One region of the Azospirillum thiophilum genome, then DNA from elsewhere that is predicted to be linked to it. Evidence: riboswitches for the same ligand, from Rfam matches in the RefSeq annotation. Region 1 holds a riboswitch; the other holds the start of a gene.

Region 1 (7,501 bases):
GAGCCGCCGCGCCTGTTCGCGAATCTCCAGAAGGGTGGTCACCGCGAGTTGCAGAAGCGGAGCCAGAGCCATGGGATCGGCCATCTGCTCCGCGCTCAGCGCGGCGAAGCGGTCGCGAACCTCCTCCACCGCCCGCTCGACGCCGTCGCGCAGCGCACCGGCCTCATGCGCGAGCCGTTCCAGATCCTCGCGCAGGGCCGATATCTCGCAAGCCTGCCGCAACTCGTGGAAGCCGACGATCCCAGCCCCCGGCGCGGATGCGGATCGCCGGTCCCGTGACGAACCAAAATCGTGAGGCATCCTGCCCAACCCCGATTCCAAGCCCAGCCCGAAACGGATCGGGCAGTTGTGTTGCAAACCACGCAACCGGACCACGGTTCCAAAAGCGAACGTCGGGCGCCGGTGCTGGAACGTCGGCGAAGTCGCTGGGCGTCACGACCGACGCCCCCGGACCGGGACCGATGTTTAGCGCTGTTGAAGTCGTTTGGAAACCGTTTGCGCGTGATGGCCGCTTGTACTATTTTTTCGGCCCCGGGGGAATGGATTCCTTGCGATCCAACATCCAGGCGTCTCCCCGCCGCCTTTTCATCTTGCCGGAATCCCATACGGTGTCGATCGACCGCTCGGAACTTGAACGGCTCCTTGCCGATCGCCCGGCTGGCAGCCGCAGCGCCATGCAGGCGGTTCGCGAAAGCTATGGCGACATCGGGCTGATGCGCGAACGCGGCCTGTCATGGGCGGAAATCTCCGACCTGCTGGCCACGCTGGGCGTAACCGCCCGCGACAACCAGCCGATCTCGCCGGTTACCCTGCGCTCCGCCTTCTTCCTGGTCGGCAACGAGGGGCGTGGCGAGCAGGCCGGCGACACTGCCCGCCCGACCGTCGCCACGCCTGCGGAAACCCTGGCCGCCGTCCATGAAGCGGCACTGTCCGCCGGCACGAAGGAGGAGATGGAGGGGGAGGATGCCGGCGCAGGGATGGCCGGAAGTCCCGACACCCCAGACGTCAACCAAGACGCACCTCAGCTCGAAGCCCCCGCGGCCGAGCCCGCGACAGCAACCGCTTCCGCCGCCGAGCCGATTGCGACCGATCTCTCTGAGGCAATTCCCCCGGCGGACGATCCCCCGGCGGACGATGAAGCCCCTGCGGCGAACGATCCGGACGACATGGCGGAGGAGGCGTCCGCCACCGAAGCCCCGACCCCGGCCGAACAACCCGAAGTCCAACAGCCCGAAACGGCAGTCGACTCTCCTGTGCCGGAGGCACCTGACGGCACTCAGGTAGAAGCCGGTCAGGAACCACCCCATCATGAGGCGCCGAAACCCGCCTCCCCTGCCCCCAACCTGCTGGCACCCGCGCTCGACCCGGCCGCCGAGTCCGTTGCCATCCCCATTGCAGACGAACCTGTGCTCGATCCCGTTACGGACGACTCGCCCTCCGCCGGGCCGCTGGCCGAAGCGCCGGCCGCCGACGATGCAGGGCCGTCATCCGAATCGACACCCAAGCCGGAACCGGCATCCGCGGCGGTCGCACAAAGCACCCGCTCCTTGGCGTCTCCCGATAAAATGTCCCACGACAAACCAACAAACGTACACTGGAAAGGCGATCGCATGCTGGGCACGATCTTCGTCCTCAATGACCGCGGCGGCGTCGGCAAGACGCTGCTGTCCCATCACCTGATGGCGACCGCCATGCTCGAAGGCCTGCAATTGAAGGTCGTCGAGTACGAGGTGAACGAGCGTCTCGCCCGACTGTTCGGCCCGGACGTGGTCGAACATCGCCGCATCACGCAGGACTTCATGAACATGATGGGGTCGGCCGACGGCTTCTACGAGTTCTGGGACCTGATCGGGCCGGAACTGCAGCGCGGCGGCCGCCTGTTCGATTTCGGCGGCAACATCTCGCAATGGTTCTTCAACTGGGCCGAGGTGTCGGGCTTCGACTATTACGTCGGCGACGGCGAGCGGCTGACCTTCATGGTGCCGGTGACCGTCGACCTCGCCTCGCTGTCCACCGGCATGACCACGCTGGAGCGGGTGGCGACCATCGCCCCGAAGGCCAAGCGCGTCCTGGTGGAAAACGGCTTCTCCGGCCCCTTCTCGCAGCTGGAGGACAGCCAGTATGCCCGCCGCAAGGCCGAGATGGTGGAACGCGAGGGGCTGCATGTCATCTCGATGCCGCCCTGCACCGCCCCGGCCTGGGCGCGCCTGACCGGCCACCGGCTGGATCAGGTTGCGACGATGACGCGTGAGGATCTGGTGAAGCTGGGCATGACCCCGCCGGTCGCCTCTCGTTCGCTGATCATCATCCACGAATGGCTGCGCAACATGCGCCAGGCGCTGTCACCCTATCTGCACGACGCCTTCCGCCAGACCGCGACCGCGACCAAGGGCCGCTGACGGTTCCAGGCGCCAGCGTTCAGGCGTTACGAAACGAACAGGGGCGTCCTGCGGGGCGCCCCTGCCCTTTTCCGTTTCCGTTTGCGTTTCTGGACCTCAAGCGGCGCTGCGGGCCGGGCTGGCGCTGTACAGGTTTTCCTTGACCGGTGTCACCGAGCGCACATGATAGCCCGGCCGGGCGCTGAAGCGTCGGTTGGCGCGCTCTGCGGCCTCGCGGTCCGACTCCGCCCACACCAGATAGGTGCGACCGCGCGCCCATTCGGTGGCCAGCGGATGGACGGCATCGATCTCGCCGATCTGCTGGTTCACCACGGTGACCAGCCATTCCTTGTCGCCCGGATTGCGGCGGTCGGTCAGGATCAGGATCTGCGGGCGGCGCTTGGACTGCGCCTCCGTCAGGCGCTGTTGCACTTCGGCCTGCTTGCCGCGCAATTCCACCATGCCACGCACCAACTCGCCGATCTCGGCATGGAGCGCCTCTTCCTCGCGGTGCAGGCGGTGGATGGTGGCATCCAGCTTGTCCAGGTTGGACCGCACGCCACGGACGCGCTGGCGGGACTGCGATACCCGCTGCTCCACCGCCAGCAGCACGTTGCCGAGCCACGCCCCGATGGCGACGATCGCCAGGACGATGATGAAGTTGATCATCATGTGTGGGCACCGGCCTTCGTCCGCACGGTCGCCGGGGCGGATGGCACCCCACCCTTGCGCGCGTCGCCGCGCATGAAGCTCTTCTGGAACCCCATCTTGAAGGGAAAGGCGACCTCGACCATCTGCCGGGCCTCGTCGAAGCTGGAGGCCCAGACCTCCGCCACATTGGCGCAGCGCCAGATCGGGTTGAGCGCCGCCCGTTCCCCGCCCGCTCCCGCCGCGGAGGAAGCCTTCTCCTGGGTGACCGTTGCGGCGAACTTCATCAGTCCGGCCTGCGGGTCGCCGACCTCGTGCACGAACAGCGGCGGCTGTTCGGCCAGATCCTTGATCAGCTTCTCGGCCTTGCGGATGTCGGTTTCCAGCCGGTGGCGGTCCGACGACTGGCTGTTGCGGCGCTGGACCAGCTGGTTGACGCGGTTCTGCAACTCGTGCGCCTCGGCATGCAGCACATAGATGCGGTTCTCGATCTGCTCCAGGCCGCTGCTCTTTTCCAGGATGTTCGGCAGGAAATCCTTCAGCATCATGGCGACCGGGACGGCGGCCAGCATGATGACGACGATGGCGATCAGGAACAGCGTCGTGTTCGACATCCGCCCGCCCGTTCTCCTCCCTGAAACCGGTGCCGTTCCGTCCGCCGGACGCGGTGGAACAGGCATCGCCACAGGTGAACGAGAATCAACGAACAATCCGCGTTCGTCAACGAATCGTCACGGTTCGGTCCGGATTTCGTCCCACAAGACCCGGACGCGGCGCGGGCGTCCGCACAGGCTCAGGACAGCGCCATCTCCGCCACTCGCTTCACCGCGTCGCGCACCGGCCCCGGCCGCGGAACGTCGGCGATGGTGGTGAACCAATGGCCGGGCGGATTGCGGCCGGCGGCGCGGCTCCAGGTCAATGACCGCAGCACCGCCTCCGCCTCCGGCGTGGGCGGCTGCGCCGGGTCGATGCCGTTCATCACCGCCCAGATCCCGGCCCAGCAGCGCCCGACCGACCAGGGATTGTAGCCGCCGCCGCCGACCACCAGCACCCGCGGCGCCAGCGGCAGCAGCGCCGCCACCGCCTCCCACAGCGCGCGGTTGGACAGCTCCAGCCGGCTCAGCGGATCCTCGGCCAGAGCATCGGCCCCGGTCTGGATCACCATCGCCTGCGGGCGGAAGGCACGGGCCAGCGGCAGGACCGCCGCCTCCATCACATGCACCATCTCGCTGTCGTTGAAGCCGGGCGGCACCGGCAGGTTGCGGGCCAAGCCGCCGGCCCGGTCCTCCGCCTTGCCGGTGTAGGGCCAGCGCCCATCCTCGTGGACCGAGACGGTCAACACCCGGTCGTCGTCGGCGAACGCCTCCTCCACCCCGTCGCCGTGATGGGCGTCGAGATCGACATACAACACCCGCTCCAGCCCATGGTCGAGCAGTTCCAGGATTCCGAGAACCGGCGCGTTGAAGTAGCAGAAGCCGCTGGCCCGGTCGCGGCGCGCATGATGGGTGCCGGCGGCCGGGGCATAGACCAGACCGGCCGGCCGGTCCCCCAGCAGCCGCGCCGCCTGGAGCGCCGAGCCGCTGCTGTGGGCCGGCCGCCGGTACATCTCGGCGAAGACCGGGTTTTCCAGCTTGCCGAGATTGTGGCGGGCCGCCGTCGCCTCGTCCACCCGCTGCTCGGCCTCGGCCCGCTTCAGCGCCGCGATGTAGTCGAGGGTATGGAAGCGCGCCAGTTCGCGTTCGCTGGCGACATGGGTTTCGAGATAGACCTGATCCGGCAGCCATCCCATGGCGCGGCTGAGGTCGATGGCGGTCGAGACGCGCGGGATCGCCAGCGGGTGCTTCGGCCCATAGGTCGAGCCGCGATAGATCTCGCCGCCGATGAACAGCGGGGTGCGGAACGGCGTGGTCAGGGGAGGGACTCCGTCATGTCCGCCACAAACTAGGCGGCGCCGCGGCCCGGTCAAGCGCTGATGGCTCAAGCGCTGAAGGCGCTTCCGCAGGACGGGAGCCGGTGCCGGCGATGCTTGCGGTCACGGATCGTCCGCGCCTATAGTCGCCGCCTTCACTGGGGGGAGCCGATGGGCGGCTGAGAGGTTCCGTTGCGGAACGACCCCTGGAACCTGATCCGGTTCATGCCGGCGTAGGGATCAGTGATGCCAGACAAGACGCATCCCCGGACCTGCCCCACCTCCCCGCGCCCGTGTCCGCGCCCGTGTCCGCGATGACCCCGCTGTCGGTCACCATCGCCGGGGCACGGCTGACCTATGGCGGCACGCTGCTGTTCTCCGACCTGACGCTGGAGTTGCCGGCGGGGAAGACCACCTGCCTGCTGGGGCCGAGCGGCGTCGGCAAGACCACGCTGCTGCGCATCCTCGCCGGGCTGGCCGAGCCGGAGCCGCCCACCGCCGTCGTCACCGGCGACCGCCGGCCGCTGGCCGGCCGCATCGCCTACATGGCGCAGCAGGATCTGCTGCTGCCCTGGCTGACGGTCCTGGACAATGTGCTGCTGGGCGACCGGCTGCGCCACCGCCGACCCGATGCCGCGCGGGTGGAGCGCGCCCGCGCCCTGCTGGAGCGCGTCGGGCTGGCGGGCCGCGAGCGCGACCGGCCCGCCGCCCTGTCCGGTGGCCAGCGGCAGCGCGTGGCGCTCGCCCGCACGCTGATGGAGGACAAGCCGCTGGTCCTGATGGACGAGCCCTTCTCGGCGCTCGACGCCATCACCCGCCTGCGCCTCCAGGAGACGGCGGCGGAGACGCTGGCCGGCCGCACCGTGCTGATGGTCACCCACGACCCGCTGGAGGCGCTGCGGCTCGGCGACCGCCTGCATGTGATGACCGGCCGCCCCGCCACCATGGGGCCGGCGCTGGAGCCTGCCGGCGCGGTCCCGCGCCGCGTCGACGATCCCGCCCTGCTGGCGCTCCAGGCCGAGCTGTTGCGGAGGCTGGCCGAATGAAGGCGCTGCTGCGCGCCGCGGTCACCCTCGCCGTGCTGGCCGCCGGCTGGCAGGCGCTGGTCTGGGCCACCGGCCTGCCGCGCTACCTGCTGCCCGGGCCGCTGGCGGTGGCCGACGCCATGCGACGGCAGGCGCCGCTGCTGCTGAACCACGGGCTGACCACGCTGGCCGAGATCCTGATCGGGCTGGTCGCCGGCGTGGCGTTGGGCACGGTCAGCGCGCTGTTGCTGGCGCGCTTCCGCACCGCCCGGCGCTGGCTGATGCCGCTGCTGCTGGTCAGCCAGGCGATCCCGGTCTTCGCGCTGGCGCCGCTGCTGGTGCTGTGGCTGGGCTACGGCATGGCGTCCAAAATCGCCATGGCGGTGCTGGTCATCTATTTCCCGGTGACGACGGCGCTGTTCGACGGGCTGCGCCGCACCGATCCGGGCTGGCTCGACCTTGCCCGCACCATGGGCGCCTCGCCCGCCGCCATCCTGTGGACCATCCGCCTGCCGGCCGCCCTGCCCGCCTTCTGGTCCGGCGTGCGGGTGGCCGCCGCCGTCGCCCCCATCGGGGCGGTGATCGGCGAATGGGTCGGCTCCTCCTCCGGCCTCGGTTACCTGATGCTGCATGCCAACGCCCGCATGCAGATCGACCTTCTGTTCGCCGCCGTGCTGGTGCTGGGGCTGTTCGCGGTGACGCTCTATGCCGCGGTCGACGCCCTCGCCCGGCGCGCGCTGCCCTGGCAATCCGACACCCAGCCGGCCGATGACGCCGAATCATGATTCAACCCCCGAAGGGAAGAGACGCCCGATGAAGCACCTGTTCGCCGCCGGCCTGATGGCCGCCAGCCTGATGACGTCGCTGCCGGCGCTGGCTCAGGACAAGCTGTCCGTGATGCTGGACTGGTTCGTCAACCCGGACCATGCGCCGCTGGTCGTCGCCCAGGAAAAGGGCTTCTTCAAGGATGCCGGGCTCGACGTGACGCTGACCGCGCCGGCCGATCCCAACGACCCGCCCAAGCTGGTCGCCGCCGGCAAGACCGACCTCGCCGTGTCCTACCAGCCGCAGCTGATCCTGCATGTGGCAGAGGGGCTGCCGCTGGTCCGCGTCGGCACGCTGGTCTCCACGCCGCTGAACTCGGTCGTCGTGCTGCGCGACGGGCCGGTGAAGACGCTGAAGGACCTGAAGGGCCGCAAGATCGGCTTCTCCATCGCCGGATTCGAGGACGCGCTGCTCGGCGCCATGCTGGAGAAGCACGGGCTGAGCCTGAAGGACGTCGAGCTGGTGAACGTCAACTTCTCGCTGTCGCCATCGCTGCTGTCGGGGCAGGTCGACGCGGTGGTCGGCGCCTTCCGGAACTTCGAGCTGAACCAGATGGAGATCGAGAAGCATCCCGGCCGCGCCTTCTATCCCGAGGAGGAGGGCGTCCCGCCCTATGACGAGCTGATCCTGGTCGCGCAGAAGGGCAAGACCGACGATCCGCGCTTCAAGCGCTTCCTGTCGGCGGTGGAGCGGGCGACGCTCTACATCCTCAACCA
Region 2 (7,501 bases), 1.3 Mb from region 1:
CCTACAGCGTCGTCGCGCTGCAATAGGCCCAATCTTCGCCCTGGAGGCCGAAGAACGCCGCGACCGGCTTGCCGCTGGAGCGGTCGACGACGACTCGGAAGCGGCTGCCGGTGCAGGTGCCGGCGGCCTGCCTGGCGAAGGGCAGCTTGACGTGCTTGGACTTCAGGCAGGCGTTGGACATCTTGGGCGGGGAGGCCGGGCCGTCCACCTTCCTGCCGTTCAGCACCATGTAATAGGTGGTGGCCTGGCCGCCCTTGACGTCCGCCTTCACCTCGATCTTGCCGAAGCGCGACTTGTAGAGGCCGGCATCCTGCTCGCCGTCCGGCCCCCCGGCCGGCAGCGTCCGGAAGGAGATGGCCGCGCAGGACGGCGGGTCCTTGGCCAGTGCCGGGGTGGCGAGCATGGCGAGGCCGCCGGTCAGCAGAAGGGCGGCAATCCGTGACGGCTGCATGGGCTGCATGGGAAACCCCTTTCGAACCGGTTGGAACGTCACTTCGGCATCACGCAGAAGGTGGTCTGCTGCATCAGGGCGCAGTCCTTCTCCACCCCGCCGTCCAGCATCGCGATCTCGACCTGGGTGATGACCAGGGTGCGGCCCGGCTTCACCACGCGGGCGCGGGCGATCATCACGTCGCCCTTGGCCGGCGACATCAGGTTGATCTTGAACTCGACCGCCAGCACCTCCGCCCCGGCCGGCATCAGGCTCAGCGCGGCATAGCCGCCGGCATTGTCGGCCAGCGTGCTGACCATGCCGGCATGGAAGAAGCCGTGCTGCTGGGTGAGGTCGGCGCGGAAGGGCAGCCGCATCTCGCAGAAGCCGGGCTCGATGGCCGCCAACTCGATGCCGAGCGTCCTGCAGATCGGCTGCTGTTCGAACGAGGCGAGGCAGCGCGCCTTCCAGTCGGCGGCGCGGGGTTCGAAGGTGGCGGGCAAGGCTGGGGTCTCCGACAAGGGGATGCTGCGCCACAGCCTGCGTCAGCCGCTCCGCCGGATCAAGCGGACGAATGGACAGAGCGCCTCGCTCCCCGTGGTGTCACCCCCCGATCAGGCCCATCTGCGGGCTGGACGGTTCGGCATGGGCCCGCATCGGCATGCGGCCGGCGAGATGGGCGCCCCGGCCGGCGCTCACCGCGTCGCGCATCGCCGCCGCCATCCGCACCGGATCGCGCGCCTTCGACACCGCGGTGTTCAGCAGCACGGCGGCACAGCCCAGCTCCATCGCGCGGGCGGCGTCCGACGCGGTGCCGATGCCGGCGTCCAGCACCACCGGAACCGGGCTGCGGGCGCAGATCGTCTCGATGGCGTGCGGGTTGCGGATGCCAAGCCCCGACCCGATGAAGGCGCCCAGCGGCATCACCGCGGCGGCGCCCAGGTCGGCCAGCTTGCGGCAGGTCACCGGATCGTCGTTGCAGTAGGGCAGCACGACGAAGCCGTCATTCACCAACTCCTCCGTCGCGCGCAGCAGTTCCTCCACGTCGGGATAGAGCAGCTCGCGGTCGCCGATCACCTCCAGCTTGATCCAGGGGGTATCCAGCGCCTCGCGCGACAGCTGCGCGGTCAGCACGGCCTCCTTGGCGGTCATGCAGCCGGCGGTGTTGGGCAGCAGCCCGACCGGGCCGCCCGGCCGCCCGGCGGTGGCGCGGGCCAGCACGTCGACCAGGCTTTCCGAATAGCCGTCCAGGCTGATGCGCCGGATCGCCAGCGTGACCAGCTCGCTGCCGCTGGCCGCCAGCGCGTCGAGCATGACCTGCTGGTTCGGATAGCCGGCGGTGCCCAGGAACAGGCGCGAACCGAAGCTGCGCCCGGCGATGACTAGGGGGTCGGCGGGAATGGTTTGGGACATGGAATCAGGACCTTCGCAAAGGCGCTTCCCCGTTTTCGGAGGAAGGGAGATGTCGGGGGGCTGCCGCCCTGGTTCAGCCGCCCTGGATCGGGCGGACGATCTCCAGGCTGTCGCCCGGCCGGAGCGCGGTGCCGGCCCACTGGCGGCGGGGAACCACCGTGCCGTTGAGGGCGACGGCGACGCCGCGGGTTCCCTCGGCGATGCCGCGGGCGGCCAGCAGTTCGGCGACAGAGGCGGCGGCGAGCGGCTCGTCGCGGCCGTTGACGCGGAGGACGGCGCTCATGCGGCGGCTCCCGCCAGGACGAAACGGTCGGCGGCGAACGGGCGCAGCAGCGGATCGGTCTCCCCGGTCAGCACCAGCCGGGCGATGCCATCGGCGGTCACCGGGGTCAGCAGGATGCCGTTGCGGTGGTGGCCGGTGGCATGGATCAGGCCGGGAATCCCGCTGTCGCCCAGGACCGGCGCATCGTCGCGGCTGCCGGGGCGGAAGCCGGCCCAGGCCTCTTCGATCGGCAGTTCGGCGATGCCCGGAAGCGCCCGCCATGCCCCCTCCAGCAGGGCGAACTGGCCGCCCGCGGTGAGGCGGTCGTCGAAGCCGCGCTCCTCCGTCGTGGCGCCGATCAGCAGCCGGCCGTCCAGCCGCGGGATCAGGTAGGTACCGGGCGTCCACACCACATGGCGCAGCAGCGGCAGCCGCGGGTCCATGCGCAGGCAGACCATCTGCCCCTTCACCGGCCGCACCGGCGGCCTTGCCACGGGCGGCAGGCCGGGCACCCCGGCCGACCAGGCGCCGGCCGCCAGCACAACCCGGTCGGCCCGGTGCAGGCTTCCGGCGACACGCACCCCAATGGCACGACCGCCCTCCACCGCCAGCGCGACGTCGCCGCATTGCTCGTGCAGGCGGGCACCGGCAGCCTCCGCGGCGCGGCGCAAGGCGGTGGCGACCTTCCGGTTGTCGACCTGATGGTCGCCGGAACAGAACAGGGCGCCGGCGACGCCGGGTTGCAGATAGGGCTCGCGCCGCCGCACCTCGGCCCCGCCCAGCCACTCCACCGGCAATCCGAGATCGCGCTGGAAGCCGTGCAGGAAGCGGACCTTGGCGGCATCGTCGGCATTGAGCGCGATGACCATGGTGCCTTCGCTGCGCAGATCGACCGGCAGGCCGCTCGCCGCCTCCAGGTCGCGGGCGAAGTCCGGCCACAGCGCCTGCGAGGCGCGGGTCAGCGGCAGCAGTCCCTCCTCGCCCGGCTCGGTCTCGACGCAGGCGGCCAGCATGCCGCCGGCGGCATGGGTGGCGCCGCGACCGGCCTCCCCCCGTTCGAACAGCTCGACGCGGCAGCCGGCCGACGCCAGCCTCCAGGCGATGGCGAGGCCGATGCAGCCGGCGCCGATGATGGCGACGGACGGGCGGGCTCCCGAGTCGGGAGCGGAAAACGGATGTGGTTCGGGCGCATCGATCATGCGGCGGCTCCCTTCGCTGGAATTACCCAGACAGGTTCGATGGGTGTGTTCTCAGCCGCGCGACCACCGCGCGGCACCCCAGGCCTATGTTTTTGCCTTATGCCAACATTCAGCTGGCCCTACAAGCGGAATCGCGGCCCCGCTGCGGCAGGACCGGCGACACCGGGACGGACCCAGGGGCGCCTTTTCCCGTTTGTCCAGCCCGGATCGAACCGGATAGCCCCTTCCGCAGCATGGGCTTGCACCGCCGCAACCCTTCATGCTCCCATGCCGGTACGCCGCATCATCGAGAAAGGGACCGGACGCGACGATGGAGTATGCCTTCACCACCGTCGGCGACCGCGACGGGATCCTGCTGTCCGGCCGCTGCACCTACGAGGACGGCAACCGCTTCCACGACATGCTGCGCGACTGGGACTTCCTGGCAAGGCCGATGGTGCCGCTGGACCTGCGGTTCGTCTCCTTCATCGACTCCGCGGCCATCGGCATGCTGTTCATCCTGGCCAACCGCTGCCGCGAGGCCGGCGGCCACATCGTCGCCAGCGGTGCCGCCCCCCACATCGTTCGTGCGCTCCGCCGCGCCACGCTGGAACGCTATATCGAGCTCAGGTAAGGGGAGCTCAGGCAAGGGACGCCCCGGAACGCGGATACGAAAAAGCCCGCTCGGTCTTTCGACCTGCGGGCCTTTCGTCGTTCCCGTATCCCCGGGATGGTCCCATCTGCATGGGAGTGGTGCGGTCGAGAAGACTCGAACTTCCACGGGTTGCCCCACAGCGACCTCAACGCTGCGCGTCTACCAATTCCGCCACGACCGCACGAGGCTGGTAGCCCCGACCTGCGCTTGCGCGCCTCATCGGGTGGAGCGGGTAGATATCAGCTTCCCGAGGGTCGATCAAGCGCTACAATCATCATCCGCGAAGAAAAATGCGAACGGCCCCTCATCCCTTCTTCCAAACCCTTCTGCCCGACCCTTCTGCCGAGACCCTATCGAATGACATCCGTGACCAGCCTGCCCGCCAGTCCGATCCCGTCCGACACCCCCGCCGGCCTCCGCCCCGCCGCACTTCCCCCGGTCGAGTGGCGCATCTCCGACCGGCCGGTCCCCTACCCCGAGGCGATCGCCGAGATGGAGGCCCGCGTGGAGGCGATCCGCGCCGGCACCGCGCCGGAGATGGTGTGGCTGCTGGAGCATCCGCCGCTCTACACCGCCGGCACCAGCGCCCGGGACGAGGATCTGCTGGAGGCCGACCGCTTCCCGGTCTACCGCACCGGCCGCGGCGGCCAGTACACCTACCATGGGCCGGGCCAGCGGGTGGCCTATGTGATGCTGGACCTGAAGGCGCGCGGCGCCGACATCCGCGCCTATGTCCACGATCTGGAGGAGTGGATCATCCGCACGCTTTCCTCCTTCACCATCAGGGGGGAGCGGCGCGACGGCCGCGTCGGCATCTGGGTCGACAAACAGCCCTATGGCGGCGTGAGGGGCCAGGAGGACAAGATCGCCGCCATCGGCGTGCGGGTGCGGCGCTGGGTCAGCTTCCACGGCATCGCCCTGAACGTCGAGCCGGACCTCGGCCATTTCGGCGGCATCGTTCCCTGCGGCATCGCCGGGCATGGCGTCACCTCCATCGTCGCGCTGGGCCAGCTGGTGACGATGGAGGACGTCGATTCCGCCCTGATCGCGGCATGGCCGGAGGTGTTCGGCGGCCCGATGCGGGGCGAGGAGGGCGAGGACACAGGCGCCTGAACGGCCCCGGTCAGTATTTCTTGAACCCGCCGCCGGCCGGCGTCGCGGCCTGTCCGGCAGCGGGATTGACGCGCGGATCCTTGTTGTCCATCGACTGCACCGTGCAGCCGGCGGAATCGCCGTTGCGGAACAGGTAGATCTTCTTGGGATCGGCCTTCTTGCCGGGATCGTGCAGGTTCAGGCCGTGGCCGAAGGCGACGCCCATCACCTGCCCGTTGAAATAGGCGCGGAACCGCATCGGCGTGATCTCGCCGAAGCGCAGGGCGGCGCAGTCCTTGCTCAATTCCTTCTCGAACGTGCCGGCCTTGCGCCAGTCCTCCTTGGAGCGGATCGTCATCCATTGCGGCGGCAGCGCGAACTGCACGATGGGCGGCGCGAAGGGAAGCTGGGCACCCGGCTGGGGCGGCGCCAGATGGCCGGGCTCGGTCCGCTCCAGCGGCCCGGCCAGCGCCGGGGCGGCCGCCATCGGGCCTGAAATGGACAGAACCAGGATCAGGGCCGCCAGCCGGCGGCACGGATCAAATCCGGACATCGACCCCCCGCTCCCCGAAAGGCTCGACCGGCTTTTCCTTGGCCGGGGCGGTGGGCGGAGCGGACGGGACCGCTGTCCCGGCGCCCAGCCGCCCGGACAGGGTGAGCGACAGGTCCAGCGTCTCCCCGACCGCCGGGGTGTTGCGCGGCGACAGGACCACCGTGCCTTCCAGCCCGTCCGGCGGCCCGGTCATCGCCCCGGCCAGCACCTCCATGAGAGGGCCGAGACCATCGGCGGGAATGCCGTCGGCCTCGACCGTCAGCCCCCGGCCCGGCCGGATGGCCGAGCGCAGCGCGCCGATCACGGCGGCGAGGCCATCGCTCCCCCCCTCGGCCGGCACATGCGCCAGGACCAGGGCTGCCTCCTCGAAACAGGGTGACGCAGGGCCATCCGCCACGCGGAGACCGATGCCGCGCACCTCGACCGCCACATCCCCGGCACCTCCGCCCTCCGTCACCGGACCAAAGTCACCGGCAGGACCATCCAGCGCCGCCACCGCGGCCCGGCGCTCCGCATCGCTGAAACGCCCGGCAAGCGCGGCCTCCGCCGCAGCCACGCCGTCCGCCTCCATTCCGAACACCGTCAGCAGCCGCCCGAGGTCGCGCGCCACCGCCTGGATCGCCGGACCCAATTGCCCCGCAAGGCCGGCAGGGAAGCCGCCGGACGGTCCGGCCAGCGCGTCGTCCACCATCCCCGCCGCAAGGCTGAGACGGACTGCAGGCTCACCGCCCGGCGGCACCGGGGGCATGTTACGGGCAGCAGGCGGCGCCGGCTTGCGGACAGCTTTTCCCTTCGCCTCCGCCGCCTTGGCGAAGACGCCGGCAAGCATGGCCTTCATGCCCGCTACGTCGCTCACATCCTGGCTCCAGTCCCCGAACCGCAAAAGCGCTGCGGCCTCCAGCATGCCGCCATCATGGTTAGCGGAACGCTAATGCCGCGCCTACAGTGTCGGCCGCTGCTCGAACCCGGCCATTCCGGGATCCTGATCGGGCTCGGCCACCAGGTCGCGGACGATGGCGGCGGGCGGGCCGCGGCGGCAGGCGTCCAGCATGCGGTCGACGGCGTCGGCAGGGCCGGCGAACAGTGCCTCAACCGTGCCGTCGGCGCGGTTGCGCACCCAGCCGGTCAGCCCCAGCCCGCCCGCAGTGTCGACGGTCCATCCGCGGTACCATACACCCTGCACCCTGCCCAGGATGCGGACACGCACCGCCTTGCGCCCGTCCGCGCTCATGCGGCACCGCCATCTGCTGGATTGCCGCCGGCAGGACTGCCGCCGACGCCCGCGGCGGCGCGCTTGCCCGCCTCCTCGTCCAGCAGGGCCTTGCGCGACAGTTTGCCGATCATCGTCTTGGGCAGCTCCCGGCGGAATTCCACGACCTTGGGCATCTCGATGGGCGACAGCTTGTCCTTCAGGAAGCTGATCAGCTCGCCCGCGGTCAGGCTCTGGCCCTCGTCAAGCCGCACATAGGCCTTCACCGTCTGGCCGCGATACTCGTCGGGCATGCCGGCCACCACGCATTCGGCGACCGCCGGATGCAGGTAGATCGCCTCCTCGACGTTGCGGGGATAGACGTTGAAGCCGCTGCACAGGATCATGTCCTTGATGCGGTCGACGATGGTGGTGTAGCCGTCCGTGTCCATCACACCGACGTCGCCGGTGTGCAGCCGGCCGTCCACCAGCGTCTGCGCCGTCTCGTCCGGGCGGCGCCAGTATCCCTTCATCACCTGCGGGCCGCGGATGCAGACCTCGCCCTTCTCGCCGGGGGGCAGGACGCGCCGCGGTTCCTCCAGGCTGACGATCTCGACGATGGTGCCGGGCAGCGGCAGGCCGATGGAGCCCTTCTTCTCGCTGTGCTGCACCACCGGATTGACGGTGGCGACCGGCGAGCATTCCGACAGACCGTAGCCCTCGACCAGC

The links. Region 1 has a riboswitch for thiamine pyrophosphate ahead of AL072_RS12140 (ABC transporter ATP-binding protein). Riboswitches for the same ligand answer to the same signal wherever they lie in the genome.
Region 2: linked by a shared signal. The riboswitch ahead of thiO (glycine oxidase ThiO) and the one ahead of AL072_RS12140 (ABC transporter ATP-binding protein) in region 1 are both predicted to bind thiamine pyrophosphate.

Annotation. Positions count from the first base shown of each region.
Region 1 covers NZ_CP012401.1:2,629,408-2,636,908, forward strand. Annotated here, with positions in the region: gene AL072_RS12115 (hypothetical protein) at 1-300, opposite strand, end outside; gene AL072_RS12120 (hypothetical protein) at 609-2,399, shown strand; gene AL072_RS12125 (hypothetical protein) at 2,496-3,050, opposite strand; gene AL072_RS12130 (hypothetical protein) at 3,047-3,640, opposite strand; gene AL072_RS12135 (acetoin utilization protein AcuC) at 3,820-5,007, opposite strand; TPP riboswitch at 5,087-5,193, shown strand; gene AL072_RS12140 (ABC transporter ATP-binding protein) at 5,250-5,981, shown strand; gene AL072_RS12145 (ABC transporter permease) at 5,978-6,745, shown strand; gene AL072_RS12150 (ABC transporter substrate-binding protein) at 6,774-7,501, shown strand, end outside.
Region 2 covers NZ_CP012401.1:1,354,370-1,361,870, reverse strand. Annotated here, with positions in the region: gene AL072_RS06285 (hypothetical protein) at 2-460, opposite strand; gene AL072_RS06280 (PaaI family thioesterase) at 490-933, opposite strand; gene thiG (thiazole synthase) at 1,034-1,843, opposite strand; gene thiS (sulfur carrier protein ThiS) at 1,917-2,126, opposite strand; gene thiO (glycine oxidase ThiO) at 2,123-3,304, opposite strand; TPP riboswitch at 3,296-3,395, opposite strand; gene AL072_RS06260 (STAS domain-containing protein) at 3,615-3,917, shown strand; tRNA gene AL072_RS06255 (tRNA-Leu) at 4,035-4,119, opposite strand; gene lipB (lipoyl(octanoyl) transferase LipB) at 4,296-5,051, shown strand; gene AL072_RS06245 (hypothetical protein) at 5,062-5,583, opposite strand; gene AL072_RS06240 (hypothetical protein) at 5,570-6,439, opposite strand; gene AL072_RS06235 (acylphosphatase) at 6,524-6,814, opposite strand; gene AL072_RS06230 (long-chain-fatty-acid--CoA ligase) at 6,811-7,501, opposite strand, start outside.